Regions from separate parts of the Bacillus sp. PK6-16 genome, predicted to be linked through region 1. Evidence: riboswitches for the same ligand, from Rfam matches in the RefSeq annotation. Region 1 holds a riboswitch; each other region holds the start of a gene.
What was found. A riboswitch is a leader RNA that binds a small molecule or an ion and turns the genes downstream of it on or off. The one in region 1 is predicted to bind S-adenosylmethionine.

Region 2: another riboswitch for S-adenosylmethionine. It lies ahead of M1D66_RS10950 (hypothetical protein); the one in region 1 lies ahead of M1D66_RS25235 (cyclase family protein).
Region 3: another riboswitch for S-adenosylmethionine. It lies ahead of M1D66_RS06155 (bifunctional homocysteine S-methyltransferase/methylenetetrahydrofolate reductase); the one in region 1 lies ahead of M1D66_RS25235 (cyclase family protein).

What each region holds. Positions count from the first base shown of each region.
Region 1 covers NZ_CP096511.1:4,919,246-4,922,398, forward strand. Annotated here, with positions in the region: gene M1D66_RS25225 (nucleotidyltransferase domain-containing protein) at 1-191, opposite strand, end outside; gene M1D66_RS25230 (PRK06851 family protein) at 303-1,412, opposite strand; SAM riboswitch class I at 1,562-1,674, shown strand; gene M1D66_RS25235 (cyclase family protein) at 1,760-2,392, shown strand; gene M1D66_RS25240 (hypothetical protein) at 2,421-2,801, opposite strand; gene M1D66_RS25245 (ATP-binding protein) at 3,031-3,153, opposite strand, start outside.
Region 2 covers NZ_CP096511.1:2,125,784-2,128,936, reverse strand. Annotated here, with positions in the region: gene M1D66_RS10960 (NAD(P)H-dependent oxidoreductase) at 1-473, opposite strand, end outside; gene M1D66_RS10955 (SWIM zinc finger family protein) at 497-886, opposite strand; gene M1D66_RS10950 (hypothetical protein) at 1,149-1,406, opposite strand; SAM riboswitch class I at 1,507-1,605, opposite strand; gene M1D66_RS10945 (hypothetical protein) at 1,728-1,919, shown strand; gene M1D66_RS10940 (YwiC-like family protein) at 1,950-2,672, opposite strand; gene M1D66_RS10935 (ECF transporter S component) at 2,855-3,153, opposite strand, start outside.
Region 3 covers NZ_CP096511.1:1,192,286-1,195,438, reverse strand. Annotated here, with positions in the region: gene M1D66_RS06155 (bifunctional homocysteine S-methyltransferase/methylenetetrahydrofolate reductase) at 1-1,441, opposite strand, end outside; SAM riboswitch class I at 1,512-1,621, opposite strand; SAM riboswitch class I at 1,825-1,935, shown strand; gene metI (cystathionine gamma-synthase/O-acetylhomoserine thiolyase) at 2,030-3,142, shown strand; gene metC (cystathionine beta-lyase) at 3,139-3,153, shown strand, end outside.

The DNA.
Region 1 (3,153 bases):
TCAATTACATCTCGTTTGTCATGAATTGATAAATACCATTCTACCGGATGTATATAAACAAACCTAACATCATAATCGCTATCTTTCGATGGAAACCCCCAAGCACGACTCCCTGATTCCACCGCAAATAAAATTTTTACATCATTCTCTTTTTCAATTCTTTCTAACTCCAACTCGATTTTCTCTCTCATTTCATAACATCTCCATTTTTTGATTATTTCCCTGGAAATTCGACAATACACTATTAATTTTACTACATACTAAAAAAACTGTCAGAAATTACTGACAGCCTAATGAAACGTCTATTGTTGCTTTTCAATTACAGTAGCAGCAATTCGTTCAAACTCTTTTTGAATCTCCTCTTTATATGCATCTACTATTGAAAAATCCATAGCAGCAATATAAATTCGTTCTAATTTATCACGAATCGATTTTGCTTTCGCTAAGAAAGACATCGCCTCATTCATTTTTGCTTTATATTGAATGGAAACATCACGAATTTCCTTCGCATATTTCTCATCCGTCCCTGGCGTAACAATAAGGGCATACATATCAATAATTTCATCACCCTCGCGACTTGGAAAATATTCATGTGGTGCGGTGCTATCAAAAATTGCAAAACCTAATTCTCTTACGATAACCATATCAAGACTATTCGGGTCAAATCCGCAATGATATACTTCAACTTCAAACCCTTTTTCTTCAGCTGCCTTAGCTAACTTTTTGAGCATCGTTGATTTTCCAGAGCCTGGGCGCCCTTTTATAAAATAACGATGTGGTAACCCTTCTGTTAAATTAGGAACAAAATCAACTGCTCCTTTCGGTGTAGCAGCTCCTAAAAAACGATGTTTTACAAGTAATTGTCTCCCGCTTTTATCTGTAAATAATTTCTGGATTAGCTGATTGGTTAGTTCATTTGCTTTATTAAAATCTATATTATCAATATATATCTTCTCCCACTCATCATGTATAACCAATGCCTCTTTAAAACGTGCGTAAGCAGACTGAAAAGCTTTGCTTGCTTCTGAAACAAATCTTTCAATTTCTAACTTCTGCTTTCTTAGTTTATCTGAGTCCCAAGCAATTCCTAAATTTATATACTCTTCAACAACTCCTGGCATTTTTGGCTCAATAACATGCGGCGATGTCCCATCAACAATTCCTACTTTTAATTGTGGGATAATTACACCATCAACCGATTTATTATCAGAAGAACAATGTAAAAATTCAATATCATATCCTTTTTCAATCCATTCACGACCTATTGCCTTTATTAAAGAAGATTTTCCCGTTCCTGGGCCACCCTTTAAGATAAATAATCTGTCTAATCCTTTTAAATTCTCTTCGTATAAATTGTGAAATCCCCTAGCTGTATTACCACCAGCATAATAATTTAATACATTTCCTGTCACTGCACTCACTCCTTCGCAGCATTCTATTTACATAAGCTACAATATGCGAGCAGCTTTATTTGGGTGAATACCTATTTTGTATTGCACGCAAAAAGGAAATGAATTACAATTTAACTATCGGAAAATTCCGATTTTAAAAACTGAATACTTCTTTATCAAGAGAGGCAGAGGGACCGGCCCTTTGAAGCCCAGCAACCTCAGTTTATACAAACTGAATAGGTGCTAATTCCTGCAAAATGCAATGCATTTTGGAAGATAAAACTCAACTAGCATGTAAAGCTCATCTTTCTTGATACTGAAGGATGAGCTTTTTATTATTTGAAAAACATATATTGGAGGTATGTAAAATGAAAGTAATTGATTTATCACAAACATTTGAAAATAATATGTCTCAATTTCCTGGAACACCTAAAATACAACTAGAAGCTGTTACAAGTGTTGAAGAATCAGGATATCAAGTTACAGATTTTCATTCTGTCGTTCATGTTGGCACGCATTGTGATGCTCCTGCGCATTTTATTTCAGGCGCAACGACCATCGATCAATTACCGCTGGATCAATTTGTAGGTGAAGCTGTTCTTATAGATGTAACACATATTCAAGAGCGAAAATTACCTAAGACAGTATTGCATAATACTGACATAAAAGAAGGTGATATTGTTATTTTTCATTCTAATCTATCCACAAAATGGAATACAGAAGCTTATGAGAAGGAAGCATTTTATCTTTCTGAAGAATTAGCTAAAGAACTAGTGCGATTAAAAGTAAAATCTATCGGTTTAGATTTCATTTCTCCTGATGAAGTCACAACAGAAACATCACCGATTCATCACATATTACTAGGGAATGATATTTACTTAATTGAAAACTTAACAAATCTAGATGCTATCGAAGCAAAACGTTTCTTTTTCTCAGCAGCACCTTTAAAAATTAAAAATAGTGACGGTGCTTTCGCAAGAGCATTTGCTGTTATTTTTTAAACACAGCCTATAAAAAAAGCAAAGGCCACTACTGGTCTTTGCTTCTATATTTTCTATTTAAATTAAGAAAGAATTGTTCCACACGAGGACGCACCCAAGCTAAACAATCTATCTCTTTCTTCTTTGTGCAAGCTATCTCTTCTCCATCTACCATTTCAACAAGTTCTAGTTCTAACAGTTGCCTCGTGAATGCTAACATATTCACTTCTTCGGATGGATACTCTTCTTTTAATTTCTCTTCAATTTCCCCCAATAAAAAACCGTCACGCATCATTGCCAATGCATCAATCCAAAGTGGCGGCATTTCATATTTTTCTCCTGTAATTGTATCTTTTACAATATAATTCTTTTGCTCTTTTCGAAATTGAATCGTGTGTAAACATACAGTCGAATTTAATGTTAATTCCATCATACCACCTCTTTCATAATATCTGCATAGAAAAAAGGATGCGTGTGCACCCCTTCTTATCTTTTCATAACACTACTGAACCGCTACATGAGCAATCAATCTCATGTCGATATTTTCCTCCATTATAAACGAAGTATTTTATAAAAAAAACCCTTCTTGAAACATTTTATAAAATGTTTATATTTACACAACAAGAACACTTTTCTGAAAAATCTTTTCTCCCAATACATTAAAAGGTAGGCAAAAAAATTTCTACTTTCGTTCCTACTCCTACACTACTTTGGATCATGATACTCCCTTGATGTTCCTTAATAATTTTATATGTAATCATTAATCCAAGTCCTGTACCAGT
Region 2 (3,153 bases), 2.5 Mb from region 1:
ATGCCACAAAAACGTAAAACACCTCTCTTCATTATAATCCAATCTGCTGATCGATATAACAATGCGACGTACCATAGAGGCGAGTCTAACGTATTAATAACCCACGCTTTTTTCCCTTGCAATAATCCTTTCGGCAGAGCCCCTTCATATTTATAAGCAAATCCAGCTACGAAAATACGATCAATAAAACCTTTTAAAATTGCTGGCATCCCCCACCACCATATTGGATAGATAAATAGAAGTGTATCTGCTTCTTCTACTAACATTCTGTACCGAGCAGTTTCCTCTTCATTTACTAAATCACGTCTTTTCTTCTCTTCATTGAATACGAGGACTGGATCAAATTGTTCTTTGTATAAATCAAGTACGGTAACTGAATGATTTGTTTCCTGTAGTCCTTTTTGCACATGATTGAAAATCGCCGCGTTAAAACTGGAAGGACTAGGATGAGCATATATAATTAGTACGTTCACTACAAAACAACTCCCTCTATACGTTAAAGTTTCCCCTTCTTTAACATCTTCTCTACAATTTGTACGTTTTTCGAACTTTGCAACAATCGATTTAATAATATAAGTAACTCTTCTTTTTCTAAATCTTTCAGTTTCTCTTTAACTGCACTCTCACCAGCACCTTGCATATCATAAACAACTGCCGCCATATGTTTACAATAATTTTCATAGGGACACTCACAGTTACTTTCTGAAAAATCTTCGAGATCGATAACTACTTCATAATTCCCTGCATTTCCAGTAACGAAAGCAAACACTTTTTTATCTTGTATTTCAACATCTTCTACATGCCCATCTTCATAATATTCATATCCCTTATCTACAATGTACTTTGGGATCCATTTCGTTATATCTTTTAATAAGTAAGCGTACATAATTGTACCCCTTCCTTTAATTCCCTTTTGACTTCGAAAATCCTGCATGTTATTCTAATTACTGTTAAGTAGCAAGTCTACGTGACAAAACGACTGACACCTATTCGGCGAAGGTGTCTCTTTTCATTTGCAGCCGATATGAATTGCCTCTTTCAGGCACATTCAATTTTTGACACTACACACTCAACACCATTCCCTGTATCAGGCTGCTTTAGCAGTCTTTTACTCTACATACTCCGTTATTTTAAGAAAAAAAGAGAGCTTAGCTCCCTTTTCTCGCCTTATACAATACCCCTTTTTCAGCATAGAGATATTCATCAGCTAATGTAATTTTCCCATCCAGTTTTAGTTCGTCTAATAATCTTGATAAATAAAATTGATGCAACATCTTTTTCGTGAATTTTCCTTCATGATGCGAAACGATATGTTCTTGAATATCTAACAATGATATCGGCTTATCTTGCTCTATCATATATTCATAAACTGTACTACGCAGTTTTACGTATTTTTCGAGTGTCACAGTAATGCGCAACCCCTTTCTTCTTAATATAAATTTTCGTAATCGGTTTTTTTGCAATAAAAAAACCTCTCCGATAAGAAGAAGTTACGTATATATCTTCGTCTTATCTCCCAGAACAAATATGTTCTGCTGGAATTAGCACCTGCATCGCGGTTGCTGGGTTTCATCGGGCCAGTCCCTCCACCTCTCTGGATAAGAAAATATTCACTTAATTCTTACTATACGTAATTCCACTTTAATTGTCAAACAAATATAATAAATTATATTTTCTTCCTTACTGTTCATACTACCCATATACGAACACGCAAGGAGGATTATGAAATGCATCAAAATGCTCGCGGATATGTACAAGATTCTTTTCAATCATTACAAGAAGCTAAAAATTGTTTAGAAGAAGCGCTCGAAACAGTTGAAAAAGATTTTAATCGCGCTCGTATTGAACAATCACTTTATGCTGTTGAACAAGCTATTCAACGTTGCGAGTACACCGTTCACATTTTAGAAAAAGATTAAAAACTTCCCATCAATTGATGGGAAGTTTTTTCAAATGGCATACTTCATAATTATTGCCGTTATGATTAAAAAATATACAGAATTAGCAATTTCTAAAATTCCTACTTTTATAATAGAAATTTTTTTACCATACAACATAATCGCTCGAATGACACTTGGTATAAAAATGAGAGAACACCACGGATTAATCGCAAATACAATTATCGTTAATACGATATGATATCCCCAAGATATAAGACGATACTTCGGATTATTTTTTTCACGAATCATCGTTTTCACATAGAACGTACTACCTAAAAAGTATAAAAATGAAATAAGTGCAATGAATATAGCTGTATGATCGATTTGCTTCATTGAAAAGTAATAACTAATTAACCCACCGATACAAAACACAATAATCGCACAAATATCATTTAATAGTGCTCTTTCATTTTTTTGACGAGCGTAATACATATTCACTATAAATAATGGAATCATTACTATTACGAATAAAAGAATTCGCCACTCATATAATAAAGAAATCACCCCAAATAGGAACGCAATAATAAAATAAACAATGGCAGCTTGTAAAAACTCTTTTTTTCGTCTTTGCTTTATGTACGTAAGAAATGGATATGTGGCTAAATAGATAAAGAACCACGCTAAAAACAATGGAATATGATAAATAGTAGGTTTCCCAAGTACGACACTTAATAAAAAAGGAATAACAAGCATAGCCCATGCACCATGTTGCTTCGGAATAACTAACTTCATTAACTATACACCTCCCTTTTGAAAAAAGTTCTCACCTACAATTATACAAATAATTTTATATAATAGCGGATGCATATTGAAACGATTTTTTGACAAAAAAATGCTCCTTACATTATGTAAGAAGCATGAAAGAGGCAAACGAATATGTAAGTCGCGACCCTACCTTATATGAGTATGCTTTTCTATGTCACGTTATGCTCATCTAATATACCGTATTTCTTTTTAAATCTTGTAAGAATCGTAATCCATGAAGTACTAAATAGTAATAAGAAAATAACATTCGAAATCGCATGGCTCAAATCAAAGTAAAAACTTGCGATATAATACGAAATGACAGTTTCCCATGTTGCTTCTCGTATAAAACCGAGAAGGCCCCAGAAATTCATAATCCAGCCAAATAAAAAGCCAACAATTACTCCGTAAAGAAGTCTCCCCCATAGCTTTTTCATAAAAAATGTATTACGAAGTAAACCTGCTATAA
Region 3 (3,153 bases), 1.6 Mb from region 1:
CCATTCGCTTAACCGCTGCTTTTAAGTGCCTCACGTGAGGATTAAATGCGCCGCCTACAGAAAACCTTGTCGCCGGTCCAATTGATTTCCCTAAAATTGAACGTCCATCGTTCATTTCTTTAATCATTTTAATAAGCTCAATAGAGGATAAATCATATACAGAAGTGGCACCGGGAAAATCACCAACGCGCGCTGGATCACCAGTTAAAGCTAACACTTCTTCCATCCCTAACGCCGATAAACCTAACAAATGAGATTGTAGTCCAATGACGTTATGATCTCTACACGTTAAATGCGTCAATACTGGGATATCATGCTTCGTTAATAACGCACCCATCGCCATATTAGAAACACGAGGCGATGCTAATGAATTATCTGCTAGAGTAATAGCATCTGCTCCCGCTCTTTTTAACGCTCTTGCTCCTTCAAAAAAACGCTGTGTATCTAACGTTTTCGGTGGATCTAATTCCACTACAACTGTCGTTTGTTTTTTCGCTTTCTCTGCTAGAGTGACGTGAGCCTTCGAACGTTTCTCATGCGTATGAACGACTTTCGGCCTTTGAATCGTGTCTTTTTCTATTACAGGGGTAATATTCGCAACAGCGCGCTTCATACTTTGAATATGTTCTGGAGTCGTACCACAACAACCACCCAATAACCGAATACCTTGCTCAATAAATCTCGGTGTCATCGCTTCAAAATAAGCTGGGCTTCCCTCATATACGTAACGTCCCTCCACATAATTCGGGAGGCCTGCATTTGGGTATGCTGATAAATAGCCATTTTGAGGAATCGATATCATTTTGAAAGCTTCCGTCATATGAAGCGGCCCTAGTTGACAATTCAATCCAACAACATTTGCACCGTAATCTATAAGTTGCTTTAATATTTCATTGACATCATTTCCATTTTGAGTCGTACCTGCTTCATGTAACGCTAATTGCGCAACAATTGGAATATTCGTTTGCTTACGCAATACTTTAACGGCATGAAGTAATTCAAATTCATCGTAAAAAGTTTCTAATAGTAATCCATCAACCTGTTCTTCTAGTAAAGCCCCTGCCTGTTCAAGTAACATAAACTCTCTTTCCATATCAGTCGTTGTAACAGCTCCGATATGTTTCATACCACCAATTGTTCCTAAAATTGCATTTTTATCTGTCACAGATGCTTTCGCCAGTTTTACTGCCGCTCTATTAATTTCTATAACTTGATTTTCTAAACCATACATACGTAATTTCGCTTCATTTGCTCCATACGTATTCGTTTGAATTACATCTGCTCCAGCAGCTACATATTGTTTATGAATCGATATAATTAAGTCTGGATCAGATACATTCAATTCTTCAAAGCTACTTTGCAAACCATGTGAATGCAATAACGTCCCAACCGCACCATCACCTATTACAATTCCGTTTGATAATAAATCTAGTAATTTCACGAATCTCCCTCATTTCTATCAATATAAAAACCCCCTCTTCACTTTGAAGAGGGGGACATAATCGTTCCTCCTCTTATTATGCAAAACATTCGTTTTGCAGGTATTAGCACCGTTTCAAACATTTCGTTTGAAGGTTGCCGGGTTTCACAGGGCCTTTCCCTCCACCGCTCTCAATAAGAGTTGTCTTTATTATTTTATTTATGTAGCTAAAAGGAAATGCGTTCCCCTTTTAACAATGTTTGTTAATTTTTTAATAAATTTAGCATGCACAAAAGTAAAAGTCAATGACACTTGCGGAAAAATAAAAATTATTTAAAATAAAGTTGCAATTCAGTTATATTTTATTGTAAAGTTAAAAACATAATAAAAATTTCATACGAACATTCTTATCTAGAGAGGTAGAGGGACTGGCCCTGTGACGCCTCAGCAACCATTAACATTTTGTTAATAAGGTGCTAATTCCAGCAAATTGTGAAAGATTTGACAGATGAGAAGAAGACTCTATTCAAACCGAAAGCCTTCTTCTTAGAAGGCTTTTTTTATTTTATATTCACTTAATGTTTCAATTTAAAAAGGAGGAATTTTCACATGTCAACAATCGAAACAAAACTAGCACAAATCGGAAATCGCAGTGAAACTACAACTGGAACGGTTAATCCACCAGTTTATTTCTCAACCGCTTATCGTCACGAAGGAATTGGTAAATCTACTGGCTTTGACTATTCACGAACTGGCAATCCAACTCGCGGTCTTTTAGAACAGGCGATTGCAGACTTAGAATGTGGCGAACAAGGTTATGCCTGTAGTTCAGGGATGGCGGCTGTTCTCCTCGTCCTTTCTCTATTCCGCTCTGGAGACGAACTTATTGTATCTGAAGATTTATACGGGGGAACGTATCGATTATTTTCTGAGCATGAAAAAAAGTGGAATGTTCGATGTAGATACGTAAATACACAGTCTATTAAACAAATTGAGCAAGCTATCACAACTGAAACGAAGGCTATTTTCATAGAAACTCCAACTAATCCATTAATGCAAGTTACTGATATTGCTGCTGTCGCAACTGTAGCGAAAAGGAACGGACTACTTCTTATTGTAGACAACACTTTCTACACACCTTATATACAGCAACCATTAACAGAAGGTGCTGACATTGTACTTCATAGCGCAACGAAATATTTAGGGGGACATAACGATGTACTAAGCGGGCTTGTCGTTGCAAAAGGAAAGGAACTTTGCGAGGAAATCGCTCATTATCATAATGCATCAGGTGCAGTTTTAAGCCCATTTGACTCATGGTTATTAATTCGCGGTATGAAAACGTTAGCGCTTCGCATGAGGCAACATGAAGAAAATGCGAAAGCAGTTGTTGCGTATTTAAATGATGAGGACGGGGTGACAGATGTATTTTATCCAGGAAGAGGTGGCATGATCTCATTCCGCCTTAAAGATGAAGCTTGGATTAATCCATTCTTACAATCTTTATCCTTAATTACATTTGCCGAAAGTCTTGGTGGTGTAGAAAGTTTAATGACTTATCCAGCAACGCAAACACATGCTGATATTCCTGAAGAAATTAGAACAGCAAACGGCGTATGCAATCGTCTTCTTCGATTCTCAGTTGGCATTGAAAATAGTAACGATTTAATTCAAGACTTAAAGCAAGCAATTAAACTCGTAAAAGAAGGTGTAAGAATATGAGCTATTCTATA